2 regions of the Herbaspirillum sp. RTI4 genome follow, and region 2 is predicted to be linked to the other one. Evidence: riboswitches for the same ligand, from Rfam matches in the RefSeq annotation. Region 2 holds a riboswitch; the other holds the start of a gene.
What was found. A riboswitch is a leader RNA that binds a small molecule or an ion and turns the genes downstream of it on or off. The one in region 2 is predicted to bind cobalamin.

Region 1: linked by a shared signal. The riboswitch ahead of RGU70_RS11620 (CbtB domain-containing protein) and the one ahead of RGU70_RS14635 (ferredoxin) in region 2 are both predicted to bind cobalamin.

What each region holds. Positions count from the first base shown of each region.
Region 1 is NZ_JAVIWQ010000002.1:2,601,338-2,604,743, forward strand. Features, by position in the region: gene RGU70_RS11610 (phospholipase D family protein) at 1-441, opposite strand, end outside; gene RGU70_RS11615 (histidine phosphatase family protein) at 572-1,138, opposite strand; adenosylcobalamin (AdoCbl) riboswitch at 1,230-1,315, shown strand; gene RGU70_RS11620 (CbtB domain-containing protein) at 1,402-1,611, shown strand; gene RGU70_RS11625 (CbtA family protein) at 1,625-2,410, shown strand; gene RGU70_RS11630 (acyl-CoA synthetase) at 2,481-3,406, opposite strand, start outside.
Region 2 is NZ_JAVIWQ010000002.1:3,282,258-3,285,663, forward strand. Features, by position in the region: gene RGU70_RS14630 (cobaltochelatase subunit CobN) at 1-1,178, opposite strand, end outside; gene RGU70_RS14635 (ferredoxin) at 1,175-1,537, opposite strand; cobalamin riboswitch at 1,660-1,948, opposite strand; gene RGU70_RS14640 (histidine phosphatase family protein) at 2,019-2,582, opposite strand; gene RGU70_RS14645 (hypothetical protein) at 2,669-3,103, shown strand; gene cobS (adenosylcobinamide-GDP ribazoletransferase) at 3,152-3,406, opposite strand, start outside.

The sequences.
Region 1 (3,406 bases), 680 kb from region 2:
AATGTATTTATCGTGGTGAATCGCGTAGGTGGAAATGGTACGGATGGGGATCTCCGCCTCCACCATCATATTGATCGCCGCGATATTGGACGGGCCTCTGTTGCCCCTGTCGTCGACGACGAGGCGCACATCCACGCCGCGCTTTTTTGCGTCGAGTAAAGCTTTGACGACGGGCTGGGAGGTAAACGAATAAGCCGCCAGCCGAATGCTGCGCTCCGATGAGGCAATCACCCGCAGCACCAGAGCCTCGCTCCCCGCCTCGGGTGAAAACGCACTCTCCGTGCGCGCCGTTTCAGTGTCATTGTCTTGATATGAGTGATGCGGAACGCTGACGGAAAGCGGATCGAACAGGAGTGCTTCATTGCCCTTGGCCAATGCGCCGGATGCGGCAAAGACCATCGTGAGGGTGGCAAACAGGGATTTTATGGATAAGATTTTCATGGGACCGGATTATAAAGCCCGCGCCCCCTTCCCGATTGCATGTTGCGATGAACTGCGAGTCTGAAGAATGTTCAACCCAAGCAAACTCAAGCCACCCTCTCCTTGCCTGCATCGAATTCTGCATCCTTGCTCATTCAGACCTCCCCGGCCACCACGCCCAGCCTCGCGCAGAACGCCGCAATTCGATTAAAGACAGTGGTGCAATTTCAATTTTTAAAAATGCAGCCGGTGGCACTTGCAAGGCATGAATGATTGCCGCGCGGATCACTGCGGCGTGAGTAACGGCAACGACTTCATCCCCAGACTCCAGCCCATCCATCCACGTTCCTACGCGTTTCACTACGGCACTGAACGATTCACCACCATGCGGTGCCACATGCGGATTTTGACTCCATTCGGCCAGCGCATCCGGCTCATCGACGGCGATATCCGCCAAGCGTCTACCCAGCCAGCGCCCATAATCCATGTCCGCCAGTTGCGGCTCAATACGCGCCGTCAAAACCAGTAGCCGGGCAGTTTCTTGCGCGCAACTTGCCGGGCTGCTCAGCATCAAGGGCGCGCCCAATACCGGCATACGCGCACTCCACGCGGCGGCATCTTCGATACCTCTCTCGTCAAGCCGGTCATTCGCGGGAAATTTTCCGCTCCGCATCGCGGGCGTCGCCGCATGACTAATCAATAACAGCCGTGTTTGCATGTTGTCCTTTCAATGGATGAAGCAGTCAGCGCCGGTTGACGATAGGGTTCCTGAAACAGCATAAAAACGGCATGCGTATAATGGCCCGGTCCGAAGTGTGGAAGCCGGTGCAAATCCGGCGCGGTCGCGCCACTGTAATCGATTCGTTCTCGAACCGAAAGTCAGACCTGCACTTCGCCCTTCCCAGCGTGTCGCTCAACATTGATTGCACGCGCTGACTTTCCAACCATCATTGGGGCGCGCAACCCCGGGAGATCTGCATCGTGACTGCAACTGTTTTCAATCCGGCCGCCGAGCCGGTCGCTATTCCTGCAAGCGAATTACTTCCCTGGGTTATTTTCGGCAGCTTGTTGCTGCTCCTCGCACTGTATTTCGTCGGCGCCGAACAAGGCGCGACCTCGCTCATCTCCGGCATGTATGTGCATGAATTCATGCACGACGGCCGCCATCTCCTCGGCTTTCCTTGCCACTGACCGGGAGATCGACATGACAGGAAAACTTCTGCTGCGCGGGATGCTCGCGGGCATCGTGGCGGGCCTGCTCGCTTTCGGTTTTGCCAAAACCTTCGGCGAGCCGCAGGTCGATCAGGCAATTTCTTTCGAGGAAAAAATCAACGCAGACAAAGCCGCCGCACATGAGCATGCCCATGCGGTCGGTGAGGTGCATGAGCATGAGCATGAACACGGACTGGTAAGCCGCTCGACGCAAGCCGGTATCGGTTTGCTGACGGGCGTCGTCGTTTATGGAGCGGCTGTCGGTGGCTTGTTTGCGCTGGTGTTTGCCTATGCCTACGGCCGTATCGGAAAACTTGGGGCGCGGCCACTGGCGGCATGGCTGGCTCTGGCCGCCTTCGTAGCGCTTACCCTGGTGCCTTATTTGAAGTATCCGGCCAATCCCCCCTCGATTGGCGACCCGGATACGATCAGGTATCGCACCGGCCTGTACTTTCTGATGATCGCCATTTCGATTGCCGTCACGGCCTTTGCCTTCACAGTGCGACGCTATGCGGCCGCAAGAACTGGTGCATGGAACGGAACGATTATTGCCGGCGGCGTATTCATTGCCGTCATCGCCGCCGTGCAACTCTCGCTGCCGGAACTGAATGAAGTACCAGAGGCATTTCCTGCGGTGCTGCTATGGAAATTCCGTATCGCCGCCATCGGCATGCAAGTAATCCTGTGGACCGCTATCGGCGTGCTTTTTGGCTGGCTCGCTGAACGGCTTGAACGTACGCAAACCATCAAACGTCTGATTGGCAAACCAGCTTATTGAGCGGCTGAGCGACGATAAGAGAAAAAACGGCAAAGAGTCACGCACTGTCGTGGCTCTTTGCCAACATGCCTTACTGATCAATCGCTGAATTCGAGCGCATGCGTTTGCGCAATTCGAACTTCTGAATTTTGCCGGTCGAGGTTTTGGGCAAAGGCCCGAAGTAAATCGCTTTAGGCGTCTTGAACCCCGGCAGGATATTCCGACAAAACGCGATCAGCTCTGCTTCCGAGATAGTCGCGCCCTCCTTCAACTCCACGAAGGCGCATGGCGTTTCTCCCCATTTTTCATCGGGCTGGGCAACCACGGCGACCGCCAGCACATCGTGATGCCGGTACAGCGCATCTTCGACTTCCACGCTGGAAATGTTTTCGCCGCCAGAAATAATGATGTCCTTGCTACGATCCTTGATCTTGATATAGCCGTCCGCACTCATCACGCCCAGATCGCCGGTATGGAACCAGCCCCCGGCAAACGCTTCTTGCGTGGCTTTCGGGTTTTTCAAATAGCCCTTCATGCAGATGTTGCCGCGAAACATGATCTCGCCGATTTCCTCGCCGTCGGGACTGACCGCTGTCATCGTCTCGGGATTAAGCACTGCAATCGCACTCTGCAAGTGATAACGCACGCCCTGCTGCGATTTTTTAGTGGCGCGCGCCTCTTCCGATAAGCCGCCCCACCCTTCTTGCTCCGCGCAAATCGCCGCCGGTCCGTACACTTCAGTCAAACCGTAGGAATGGATCAGGTCAAAGCCCATTGCTTCTATCTTGGACAATACGGCCGGCGGCGGCGGCGCACCGGCAATCATGCCGCGCACCTTCACCGGCAAATCCTGACGCCAGCTTGCCGGCGCATTCGCCAGCGCCGCATGCACAATCGGCGCGGCGCAATAATGGCTGACATGGTGTTCCCGCATCAGATCAAACACCAGTTTGGGCTCGAATTTACGCAGACAGACATTCACTCCGGCGCGCGCCGCAATGGTCCAGGGAAAACACC
Region 2 (3,406 bases):
TTGGAATTGGTGAAGATGAAGGCGATCCGCTTGTCGCTGGCCGGGGTGCGGCGCAAGCGCGTCATTTTATGCGCCAGTCCGGCGACGCGGGCGGCGCGGTCGGGTACGGGTTGGTATTCGACGGCGCTGGCGGCGTTATCGGCCTGCGTTTTGAAGGAGATGGGGACGGTGATGATGCGGCCGTCGAATTCGGGCAGCACCACGTTCATGGCGGCGTCGAGCGGATTCATGCCGCGTGCCGATTGCTCCCAGGCGGCCTGCGTCATGCCGCTGGCGATGGCTTGCAGTACCGGCAGGTTGAGTTGTTCCAGCAAGGCGACCGACCAGCCGGGAGTAGTGGTACCGCCAGCGTTGATGTCGCCCATGGCGAAAGCAGTGGTGTTGATGAGGACGTCGATCAGCGGCTGTGATGCGTCGTCGCTGTCGAGGAAGTAGCGCAGCGCGGTCGGTACGCCGCTGTCGGCACCGTGGCGCAACGAGGAAGTAAATACCGGGAGGGCGTTCATGCCGCGCTGTTCCAGGGCGTCGATCAGGACGTCGATGAAGCGGGTGTTGCCGCTGATCCAGTGGGCGCGATAAAACACGATGCCGACGGCGGGACGCTGGCTTTTTCCTTGTTCGGCATGGGCGGCGCGCCAGTCGGCGCTGCTGGCGCCCTGCTCCAGATCGGGATGGTAAATGCCGTGATCCGGTAGAGGCTGCGCGGGCAGGTAGCCGAGGCCGCTCAGAAGCAGATGATCGGACAGGTAGCGCAGCAGTTGCGCCAGATTGACGCTGCCGCCTGCCTGAAAATACGCGGCGGCCTGATCGGCGACGGCGGCGGAGACGGTGGAGACCGCGGCCAGTTCGGGATCGGGTTCGCCGGTGCCGCTGATGGCGATCAGGTGACAGCCTTGCTGACGGACGTGACGCAGCAGTTCGCCGAAACCGGGAATGCTGCCCAGCCGACCCAGTACGCGCACGATGAGGATACGGGCGGTGGCGAGTTCGGTGCGCAGCAATTCGGCCATGCGGCTGTCGCTTTCCAGCGCTTGCAGGTCGATGCCGCGAATGGCGGCGGCGAATTCGACGGGCAACTGGCGGCGCGCATTGTGCAGTACGGCCAGGTCGTTGGCGGTGTGGGTCAGCAGGGCGAGGTCGCAGGGCATCAGCGCAGATTCAGGGGCAGTGGGCGTCATGCTAGTGGCTCCGGGGGAATGGACACATCCTGATCTTCCGGCGGATCGACGTCGCCGCTGCCGAGCCGGTGAAATACCAGATCGCTGACTTCGCGGCCGTGTTCCAGGTGTTCTTCGACGATGCGTTCCAGCGCCTCACCGTCGTGGCAGCGGTACCAGATTCCTTCGGGGTACACCACCAGCAGCGGTCCCTGATTTTTGCAGGCGACCATGCATTGCGTGCGGGTGCGTTTGACGCGCAACTGCGGGCGGGCGTCAATCGCGGCACCGAGTCGGGCGAACATGGCTTCCGAGTGAACGCCGTCTTCGGTGCAACGGGGGCCGGTACACATCAGGACGTGGCGGGTGTGAGTGCGCATGGGGATTTCTTCAGGCCGACCGGGTTGTATGGTCAGCGGTCAGGGGTAACAAATGAGGGCGAAGCGACGCGCCGCAGGCTGCTGGCAGGCGCGGCGACATCTGACTCGCCCTCCGCGAGACAAACTGCATGACTGTTTCAGGCCGGTATCCGGGCTTGCGAGGGGAATGGGGTCGCCCATTCCGGGAGGGTGCGCCTTCCCGGAGGTGGCTTGCGCCGAATCCAGTGGCTGGTTGCATCTCCCTGATTGCATTTCCATGCAACGCCGAGCGCTTGCGCCCTGCGTTTTCACTCGCTTACCGTTGCGGGGGCAGCATCGGCATGGTGGAACTAAGCACTCAGTTCCCTGCACCGATTTCCCGTTTAATTTCACGCCTTCTGGACGTGGAACACCTGAAACGATTAGCTGCGCAGTATAGCTGGTTCGTGACCAGGTCTGCTGTCTGCCGCCTGTCGTCGGTATAAGGATCGGGCAGGTAGGGCTAATTCAGCTCCAGCGTCGTCAATTCGCCATAGGCAATGCTGTGCGGTGTACTGGCAGCGTGCAGCGCGGTTTCCGGCAAGCTCAGTCCCAACTGACAGGCTGCCAGCAGGCGGATAGTGCCGGCATGGCACACGACGATCGTTTCGCCGTCGGCGCGCGTCAGTACATCGTCGTAGAACGCGCGTACCCGCGTCGCCATTTGCAGCACGCTTTCGCCGCCGCCGGGTTGGTAGCGCACCATATCCTGCGCCCAGGCGTCGACGGCGTCCTTGCCGATGACATCCCAGTGGCGCATTTCCCATGTCCCGAAATGCATTTCGAGGAGTCGCGCATCGGGGGTGGGAGTGGCGTTACCGAGTGCAGCCGCCAGCGGCAGAGCCAGTAGACGGCAACGCTGCAAGGGGCTGTAAAACATCGATGCCTTGGGCGGCAAACGTTGTATCAACGCGGCAATGAGCGTGGCGAGCGGTTCCGGCTTGAGCGGCAGGTCGCTGCTGCCATAGCAAATGCCGCTTTCCACTTGCGGCGGCGGGTGACGGATCAGATGGAGGCGTTGTCGCATGGCATCAAATAAGCGTTTTATGAAAGTCAAATAATGCCAAGAGGCTACTTTGTGGAACTTATCTTATTTTTACAAAGGTGAAATCCATGAACATCCAGCCCACAGCACCCTCGCCTCCGGTAAAGACTGAAAACAAGACGGTCAAAACAACGCTGTCCAACCTGATGAAATCGGCATTCCAGGTCAAGCACCCGGCCGCAATGGCTCCACTCAGTCAACAGTTTGTGCGGGCGGGCAATTCCACGGCCACCATGCATAAGGTCCGCCCCGGCGACATCGCCCATCCACGCAAATCGATTGAAGTGCGCTATACCAAGGACGTGAAGCAGCATCTGACCGGGGTGCGCATGCATCAGAGGACGAACTCAATCGGTGAAACCAGCTTCATCGAACAGCCCTTACCTTTACCGCGAATCACGCTCACCGATGTTTCACAATCCACGAGTGACCTCTTTACGGAAGCAGGGAACACGGCCAAGCTCCCTGCAAAACGAAACAAGCTGGATATCGACCCACGCTGACATCGCCGGAGCGCGCTGCCCCCGGCCTTAAAACCGGGGCTTCTTTTCTTAATAGTGAGGGAGATTAAGCAGCAGACAGAGATAGCAGGCCACCTCGGTCAGTTGCTGCACCGCCCCCAGACAATCGCCGGTGTAACCGCCAAGACGACGACGAAACAGCCGCATCAGCCACAGCGTCACACCGGCCACCGCGATACACATCAGCGCTATACGCGGCCATGACAACCCGCCTCCCACTCCTGCCAGCAGCAACGGCAACACGCCCCCCACGATAGCGACCATCCATGCAGCGGGAGGCATTTT